Linked DNA regions of Tolumonas auensis DSM 9187. The protein of the gene in region 3 interacts with the protein of the main gene of each other region in a pairwise test. Links are inferred from orthologs where the notes say so. Each region holds a gene or a part of one and is shown on either strand. Other genes may lie near its edges.

Region 1 (3,013 bases), 2.1 Mb from region 3 along the record:
ATGGATACCAGACGGCGTATATACCGACTGGCCAGCGACGCCAGGCTTTTGCCAGTGTTTTCACGACCCGATCATAATCTTCCTTCAGTTCATATGGCGGATCGATCAGTGCCAGTCCACGACGTGGTGTTGGCGGCGTGAGAGCGACCAGCCCTTCAAAACCATCGCGGTGATGTAATGCAACGCGGGGATCCCGGTACATATGCTGGCGCAGGATATCAATCTCATTATTATGCAGTTCCATCAGAATCAGGCGATCCTGTTCTCTTAACAGCGATCGCGCGATTTCAGGTGAACCGGGATAATAATGCAGGGTATCGTCATTATTGAGTGCTGCTACACACTCGATATAACTTTTCAGTGCGGGCCACTGATCACGCTGCGGCCAAAGACGAGCGATGCCATCCAGATATTCTGCTTTCTTGTTAGCCCACTCACCGGTGAGATCATAACAGCCGCCACCAGAGTGGGTATCCAGATAACAAAACGGTTTATCTTTTTGTTTCAGCTGGTCAATCAACAGACTGAGTACAGCATGTTTTAATATGTCGGCATGGTTGCCGGCATGAAACGCGTGGCGATAGCTAAGCATGCATTAATCCTGAGTTGCCATGTCGCTGGCAAATTGTTGTTCCATTTGTTCCAGCTGTTCGGAAATGTCCATCCATTCCAGCTCGGTTTGTTCGAGTTCGTTTTTCAGCGGGCCTTGTTGTGCCAGTAAGCTAGTCAGTTTTGATTTGGCATCGTCCTGATAGATTGCCGGATCAGCGAGCGCCTGTTCAATTTCACCAAGTTTGTGCTGCAACTTGCCCATATGCTGCTCATGCTTTTCCAGTTTCTGGCGCAAGGGACGAGTTTGTTGCCGGAAATCAGCTTCCCGTCGTTTCTGATCTTTACGTGCCGCTGCGCTTTGCGGGGCTGCGGAGGTATTACTGGTATCTGTTTTGGTATCGTTGGTCGCTTTATCCTGCTCGGTTAACCATTTGTGATAGTCATCCAGATCACCATCAAAGGCTTCCAGTCGTTGGTTGTGAACCAGATAAAACTCATCCGTCGTGGTGCGGAGCAGGTGACGATCATGCGATACGATGACCATGGCACCTTCAAAGCCTTGCAGCGCCAGCGTTAATGCTTCACGCATTTCCAGATCCAGATGGTTGGTCGGTTCATCCAGCAGCAAAAGATTGGGTTTTTGCCAGACCAGCAACGCTAAAACCAGCCGCGCTTTTTCTCCCCCGGAGAAGGTATCGACAACTTCCAGTGCTTTATCACCATGGAACCCGAAACCACCTAAAAAGTTCCGTAGTTCCTGTTCCGGGCGATTGCCGGCAATCCGTGTCAGATGCTGTAACGGCGTGTCGCCCTGTTGCAGCGATTCCAACTGATGTTGTGCAAAATAGCCGATTTTAACGCCTTTACTGGGCTCCAGTTTTCCGGAAAGCGGTGTCAGTTCGCCTGCCAGTAATTTGATAAATGTCGATTTACCCGCACCGTTTCGTCCCAGCAAACCAATACGTGAACCGGGAACCAGGTTCAGTTTTATCTTCTCCAGAATCAGTTTGTCACCATAACCGGCACTTAAGTTTTCCATGCTGATCAGCGGGGTTGGTAATGCATCCGGTTCACGGAACTGAAACTGGAACTGGGAGTCGACATGTGCCGGCAGGATCAATTCCATCCGTTCCATCGCTTTAAGACGGCTTTGCGCCTGACGGGCTTTAGTGGCCTTATAGCGGAAGCGGTCGACATAATCCTGCATCTTGCTCAGCGCTTGCTGCTGCTTCTCATACATCGATTGCTGTTGTGACAGCGCGGACGCACGCTGTATTTCGAAGTCGGAATAGCCGCCGGTATATTCGTTCAGTTTCCCGTTTTCGATATGGATGATTCTGCCAATAACCCGATCCAGAAAATCGCGATCATGCGAAATCAATATCAGGGTGCCGCGGTAAGAGCGTAACCAGCTTTCCAGCCAGATGACCGCGTCTAAGTCCAAGTGGTTGGTTGGTTCATCAAGTAATAGCAGGTCGGAACGGCAGATCAGTGCTTGTGCCAGGTTAAGACGCATACGCCAGCCCCCGGAGAAGGCAGAGACCGGTTGCTGGTGTTGTTCGCTGCTGAAGCCCAGACCATGCAATAGCTCACCGGCGCGGGAACGCACGGTGTAAGCGCCGGCGGCATCCAGCCGGCCATGTAAGTCGGCGATCCGGATCCCATCACCTTGTTGTTCCGCCTGTTGCAGCTGAAGCTCAAGATTGCGGAACTCTTTGTCGCCGTCAATGACATAATCCAGTGCAGAACAGTCGAGCGCCGGCGTTTCCTGGGCAACGGTAGCAATTTGCCATTGTGCAGGCACAGAGACTGAGCCGGCATCGACAGCCAGTTCACCTTTCAATAAAGCAAAGAGACTGGATTTTCCGCAGCCGTTTTTTCCAACCAGCCCTACTTTCTGACCCGGATGAATGGTAGCGGTAGCTTCTTCTAATAAAGGCTTATTGCCTCGTAGTAGCGTGATTTGTGAAACGATGATCATGGCGGGAATAATTCTGCGGCAAACAAAAGCGCATTATACGGGGAAAAGCCTTATCCGGCAGCTGTTGAATGATGAGCTGAAGATTGTGTTTCAGCAGATTTTTCCGGTATGCTGGTGAGGCTAGTTGTCATTTAACCGGGATGCATGATGAAGATTACTCATTTGAGCGTAGTAACGCTGGATTACACCGTGTCTGACGATGCGGGTGAAGTGCTGGATACAACAGAAGGGCGTGAACCGCTTGTTTATCTGCATGGCAGTGGTTTTTTGGTTCCAGGTCTGGAAAATGCCTTATATGACCGTGAAGAAGGCGACAGTTTTGAACTGGCCGTTCCAGCTATGGATGCATACGGTGAATATGAAGAATCTCTGGTGCAGGAAGTACCCGGCGAATTGTTTGATGGTATGGAAGTCGCTGAAGGCGATACGTTCGTGGCAGACACCGATGACGGTCATCGTCCGGTAACTATCGTTGAAGTA
Region 2 (3,028 bases), 1.4 Mb from region 3 along the record:
CTGCCACCGGAAGCCATGCGGGCAACCCGTGATGATTCCGGATGGAAAATTGAAGACCCTAGCCCCACCATGGCGGCAGCTATTAGTAAAAGCGGGAACGTGTGCGCCTGACTCAGCAGTAACAGACCGACACAGGTTGACCCCATACCCACGACCAGAGAATAAGGTTTGGGGTGTTTGTCGGTATAAAAACCAACCATCGGCTGCAAAATAGACGCTGTTAACTGATAGGTCAGCGTCAGCAGACCAATTTGAGTGAAATTAAGATCGTAATTGCCTTTCAGCAACGGATAGATAGCGAAAATAAGCGACTGCAGCATGTCATTAAGAAAATGCGACATACTGATAGCACCAAGAACCCGAAAACGCGTATCACTCGCTTTCGGCTGAACAAGAGCCTGAGAATCTTCCATAAGAATTTTTTGCTAAATAAAGAAAACCAGAGAGATACATTCTAACGTGATTTGAATCACATCAGCGGATTTTGTTTTTCTTTCTGTCCGGTTAGCGGAAACTTAGAATGCTGATACAAACTCATCCGTACAGACCGGATATTTCTGATTAATCAATTCCGAGATGAACGGTGAAGGTTCTGCAGGGTGATATACCAGATAGACCCGGTGACGAGCTCTGGTCAGCGCGACATAAAACAACCGTCTCTCTTCTGCATAAGAAAACGTTTCTTTCTCAGGCAATAAAAACTCAAGGATCGGATCTGTCTCTTTCAGGCTGGGGAACCCATATTTGCCGTTGTTCATCCCCAATGCAATGACGTAGTCTGCTTCTTTCCCTTTAGATGCGTGTACGGACATAAACTCAATGTCCAGATACGGATACTGGAATTCCATCTGTCGTTTAAGAATGACTGGACTATCATCACCCAGCAGAAAATTAAACCGGGCCAATACTGCAACTGACGTTTTCTGCTCGGAATAAACAGGCACATCCTGATTGAGATGATGTAATACCTGATGCAATCCCCGCTCTGAAACGGATGCCTGTACCAGAGATACGGCAGGATGCGCCACTATTGAAGCGGAGTTAATTGTTTTATTTATCTGCTCCGGATTTTTCAGTACAAACCCGGAGGCAACTTCACCAATCTTATTATTAAACCGGAACGTGGTATCAAGTGCAGTAGTCGCGGTCGCACCAAATATAGATTCAAATTGGCGGGTGATATTGATATCACTACCCGTAAAACGATAGATCGATTGCCAGTCATCTCCCACGGCAAACAGTACCGTGTCATCCCGCTGAGCTAACAAAGCCTTAAGCAAGCGGGCGCGTTCCTGACTGATATCCTGAAATTCATCCACCAGAATATGCTGATAGGGTGAGCAATAACGGCCCGACTCGACATACTCGATCGCTTTACCAATCATATCGGCAAAATCAATTTCATTTCTTTCCGTTAAATGTTGCTCGTAAGCAGCTAACACAGGCTGAAACAGTGACAGAAAGAGAGAAAAACGCACACTGCTACGTTGTTTTTTTATATCAGTAGCGAATGCCGGGAATGTCAGGTGTGATTGTTTAAATAACAGCAGGAAGTCAGCTATCAGCAGGGAGAAATCAGCTGCTGATTTCGGATAGGCACGATCTGTACAAAACTGACTGACTTTCTTTTTATATGCCTCATTCATCATCAGCTGACCAATAACATCACCAATGAACTGCATGAATGCCGCATTATTCTCAACGAAAGGCGTGATAACAGGCCATTTACCTTCCACTTTGCCAATGATCTCAAGCCCGAGTGCATGGAAGGTTTTAATAACAGGCGTTGCGTTCTTTAAAAGTGGTCGCAGGCACTTATCCTGTCGTTCCTGCATTTCTCCGGCTGCTTTTTTAGCAAAGGCCAACATCAGAATTTTTTCCGGCTGAGCTTGTGCCGTTACTAACAGATACCCTGCCCGACCAATCATCGTGCTGGTCTTGCCGGTTCCCGCCCCGGCTAAAACCAGATTATGGTCTTCATTGATAATACAGGCTTTGCGTTGTGCCAACGTTAATGTGTTCTTCTCAATATGGTCAAAAAACGACTGACACCGGAGTAACTCTTGTTTCAGGAATTTTGTGTTTGCCCGTTTTACTTTCTCTTCAGCAAAAGAAACAAAATCAGCCGAATATTTCAATGCGGCCAATTGAGAAGAAGTAGCAAAACATTCCCGTAAATAAACAGAGGTGTTCTTCAGAAGCCGGCGGCAACGTTCCACCAAATGCCGGCATTGCGATGAGCGCCGGAAAGATGACGCATCCAGAAAGGTCTGTATCTCGGTTTTAAGCTGTTTTGCTTCCTGATACTCAGCCTGTAATTGTTGCTGAACATGAAGTTTCAACGAATCATTCAGTAATTCTGAAAATTGGCGTAATTGCGATGCTGAGAAGCCTTTATACAGATACGATTTCTTAGCGGTAGTCACAGATAAATGCGACCAGAACAGACGCCGCTTGATCTTCGGCAATGAACTCATACGGCTGAATGGCAATACCATCTTTTTCTTACCATCAGAAATCTGCAGTCCTTTACTCTGCAACGTCAGCACCGATGCCGGATGCCTGAACAGCAGATTCGTCAGCCAGTTGTTCTTAATTTCGTAAGTATTCATTTAATAATTCATGTACAGAGCCCGCACCTAAAGATAACACGGGAAAAAGCTAATCTTTCATCCAGTTGGCCTGTAATCTGCACTTAATCTGGCAGCACAAAGAAAAATGCCATTACATGGCTATAAAACATACACAGAGTGATTCAGCCTCAGCTAAAATACCAAAAGGTTGTGTTCAGGCTGAATCTTTAACGCAACACATAGTGTTTGGCACATTATTCCGGTAATCATGGCTCTGCATGGTGATTTTTTCGCTGATCAGTGAATTTACATGCAGAAAAAATGGCAAATTGGACAATTTTTTGCTTAACTCGCACATCAATTTTTTACACCCGCAAACGGAGTGTCGTAAAGAGGATGACAACACATCATTACCAGCTTGAATTGTGGGATATCACTAAGCAATATCCCGGCTG
Region 3 (2,959 bases):
CATCGGAAACACGGATAACTTCGCCTGGTTCGAACAGAGTCTTGTGTTTTGGTTTATCCACAGACTCTTGCAGACGATTCAGAATTGCATCCGCTTCTTTATCGGTGATCGGTGCCGGACGGTCAGAAGTACCGCCAATGAAGCCCATCACACGGGGAACGTTACGCACTAAATGCCATGATGCATCATTCATGATCATTTGTACCAGCACATAACCCGGGAAAAATTTGCGCTCGCTTTTACGCTTCTGGCCAGCACGCATTTCGACTACTTCTTCAGTAGGAACCAGAATTTCACCAAACTGGTCTTCCATGCCGTGCATTTTGATATGTTCTTTCAACGATTTGGCGACACGACCTTCAAAACCGGAAAAAGCCTGTACAACATACCATCTCATACGTTGTTCTGACATTGATTACCCCTTCATTCCGGTGATTAGTTCAACCAGCCAAATCAGAGCACCATCTATTAAAAATAAGAATAGGCCCATAACAACGGTAAATGCAAAGATGATCAGGGTTGTCTGAATAGTTTCCTGGCGAGTTGGCCACACTACTTTACGGACTTCCTTGATGGATTCACGACTAAAAGTCAGCAGTGCTTTACCCTGAATAGTTTGCAATGCAGTCACCGCTGCAGCAGCAAACGCAATTACAACTGCGACAACACGGATCAATAACGATTTTTCAGCAAAAACTGAATTACCAACCACCGCAGCCGCCAGAAGAATGAAAACCAGCCCCCACAATGCGATGTTTTTACCTTTGTTGCGGTTCTGGCTCTCAACATTCACACTCATACAATCTACCTGTATTCGTTTTCAGTGCATTAAACCCGCTATTTTGCGGTATTTGGCAGGGGCGGAGGGATTCGAACCCCCAACCATCGGTTTTGGAGACCGCTGTTCTACCAATTGGAACTACGCCCCTAAGATAACAAAGCCCCGATTATAGGGGCTTTGTTTATATTTGTAACCGAAAGAATTATTCGATTACTTTAGCAACAACACCCGCACCTACGGTACGACCGCCTTCACGGATTGCAAAACGCAGACCATCATCCATCGCGATTGGGTGGATCAGGGTAACTACCATTTTGATGTTGTCACCTGGCATTACCATCTCTACGCCTTCTGGCAGTTCGATAGTACCGGTCACGTCAGTTGTACGGAAGTAGAACTGTGGACGGTAGCCTTTGAAGAATGGCGTATGACGACCACCTTCTTCTTTGGACAGTACGTATACTTCTGATTCGAACTTGGTATGCGGGTTGATGGTGCCTGGTTTAGCCAGTACCTGACCACGCTCTACGTCGTCACGTTTAGTGCCACGCAGCAGAATACCTACGTTCTCACCGGCACGACCTTCGTCCAGCAGTTTACGGAACATTTCAACGCCGGTACAAGTGGTCTTGGTGGTCTCTTTCAGACCAACAATTTCCACTTCTTCACCCACTTTGATGATACCGCGTTCTACACGACCAGTTACTACTGTACCACGGCCTGCAATTGAGAATACGTCTTCAATTGGCAGCAGGAATGGCTTGTCAATAGCACGTTCTGGTTGTGGGATGTAAGAATCCAGCGCTGCTGCCAGCTCAATGATCTTCTCTTCCCATTTCGCGTCGCCTTCCAGCGCTTTCAGTGCAGAACCACGGATAACCGGCGTGTCATCACCTGGGAAATCGTATTCAGACAGCAGTTCACGAACTTCCATCTCTACCAGATCCAACAGTTCTTCGTCGTCTACCATGTCACATTTGTTCAGGAAAACGATGATGTACGGTACGCCTACCTGGCGACCCAGCAGGATGTGTTCACGAGTCTGTGGCATTGGGCCGTCAGTCGCTGCTACTACCAGGATCGCGCCGTCCATCTGTGCAGCACCTGTGATCATGTTTTTAACATAGTCAGCATGGCCTGGGCAGTCTACGTGTGCGTAGTGACGTGCTTCAGTATCATATTCAACGTGTGAAGTGTTGATGGTGATACCACGAGCTTTTTCTTCCGGTGCGTTATCGATCTGGTCGAATGCACGCGCCTGGCCACCGAATTTTTTAGCCAGTACGTTAGTGATCGCTGCAGTCAGCGTGGTTTTACCGTGGTCAACGTGGCCGATGGTACCAACGTTAACGTGGGGTTTTGTACGTTCAAATTTTTCTTTAGACATGCTCGTCCCTCTAAGCTAACACTGTTATATGGTAAGAAACTCACCACGGTACACACCGTCCGACGAGTATCAACAATAGCTCTTTGAATTAAATTGGAGCGGGCAGCGGGAATCGAACCCGCATCATCAGCTTGGAAGGCTGAGGTAATAGCCATTATACGATGCCCGCATAACTACAATGCCAGTGCACAGGATGGTGGAGGGAGAAGGATTCGAACCTTCGAAGGCAGAGCCGTCAGATTTACAGTCTGATCCCTTTGGCCGCTCGGGAATCCCTCCATCAGTGCATGACAAATCATGGCTACCTGCAAAGAGCGTTGCGAATTCTAGTGCAAGCGTGCCGGTGGAGCAACTACTCTGCGATGTGTTTTCATGAGTTTTCTACTCCGTTTTCATGAAATTGTTCTGTTTTTTGCTTTTTGAACCCTCAGATGCACTTTCGGTTGTCGAATAATAGGCGCTTGGTGTAATGTCGGCCCTCTTGCTGAAAGGACTTCAAGAATGACTGCAGATCCACAACATCTCTCGCCTTATTTACATTTTCACAGGGAACAGTGGGCTCATCTGCGTGATTCAGTCCCACTTTCATTAACCGAACAGGATCTGATTGACCTGCGAGGTATTCACGATGAATTGTCACTCGACGAAGTCCGTGACATCTATCTGCCCCTATCCCGCTTGCTGAATCTCTATGTGAAAGCACGTCAGCACCGCAGCAAAGTCATTGAACAGTTTCTGGGAACCAGAAGCGAACGGGTGCCGTATGTGATTAGCATCGCGGGCAGTGTTGC

The links. The genes of interacting proteins can lie anywhere in the genome.
Region 1: the proteins of tuf (region 3) and TOLA_RS04390 interact in binary tests that used the Escherichia coli proteins (3 or more experiments, as listed by UniProt). The link is inferred for Tolumonas auensis DSM 9187 from one-to-one orthologs.
Region 2: the proteins of tuf (region 3) and helD interact in binary tests that used the Escherichia coli proteins (3 or more experiments, as listed by UniProt). The link is inferred for Tolumonas auensis DSM 9187 from one-to-one orthologs.

Annotation. Positions count from the first base shown.
Region 1 is NC_012691.1:934,503-937,515, forward strand. What follows is about bases 65-3,001. They hold TOLA_RS04390 (ABC transporter ATP-binding protein), read right to left. Parts: upstream 2,534-3,001; coding sequence 596-2,533; downstream 65-595. Other genes in these bases: TOLA_RS04385 (23S rRNA (adenine(2030)-N(6))-methyltransferase RlmJ), read right to left, coding at 65-592; slyD (peptidylprolyl isomerase), read left to right, coding at 2,681-3,001. Outside these bases: more of TOLA_RS04385, read right to left, coding at 1-64; more of slyD, read left to right, coding at 3,002-3,013. UniProt on the Escherichia coli protein: Genetic data indicate it may be involved in ribosome assembly or function.
Region 2 is NC_012691.1:1,627,377-1,630,404, reverse strand. What follows is about bases 65-3,016. They hold helD (DNA helicase IV), read right to left. Parts: upstream 2,613-3,016; coding sequence 516-2,612; downstream 65-515. Other genes in these bases: TOLA_RS07500 (ABC transporter ATP-binding protein), read left to right, coding at 2,970-3,016; TOLA_RS07510 (MFS transporter), read right to left, coding at 65-413. Also shown: more of TOLA_RS07510, read right to left, coding at 1-64; more of TOLA_RS07500, read left to right, coding at 3,017-3,028. UniProt on the Escherichia coli protein: Helicase IV catalyzes the unwinding of duplex DNA in the 3' to 5' direction with respect to the bound single strand in a reaction that is dependent upon the hydrolysis of ATP.
Region 3 is NC_012691.1:3,064,844-3,067,802, forward strand. The notes cover bases 77-2,959. They hold tuf (elongation factor Tu), read right to left. Parts: upstream 2,169-2,959; coding sequence 984-2,168; downstream 77-983. Other genes in these bases: nusG (transcription termination/antitermination protein NusG), read right to left, coding at 77-412; secE (preprotein translocase subunit SecE), read right to left, coding at 416-793; coaA (type I pantothenate kinase), read left to right, coding at 2,670-2,959. Also shown: more of nusG, read right to left, coding at 1-76. UniProt on the Escherichia coli protein: GTP hydrolase that promotes the GTP-dependent binding of aminoacyl-tRNA to the A-site of ribosomes during protein biosynthesis. May play an important regulatory role in cell growth and in the bacterial response to nutrient deprivation.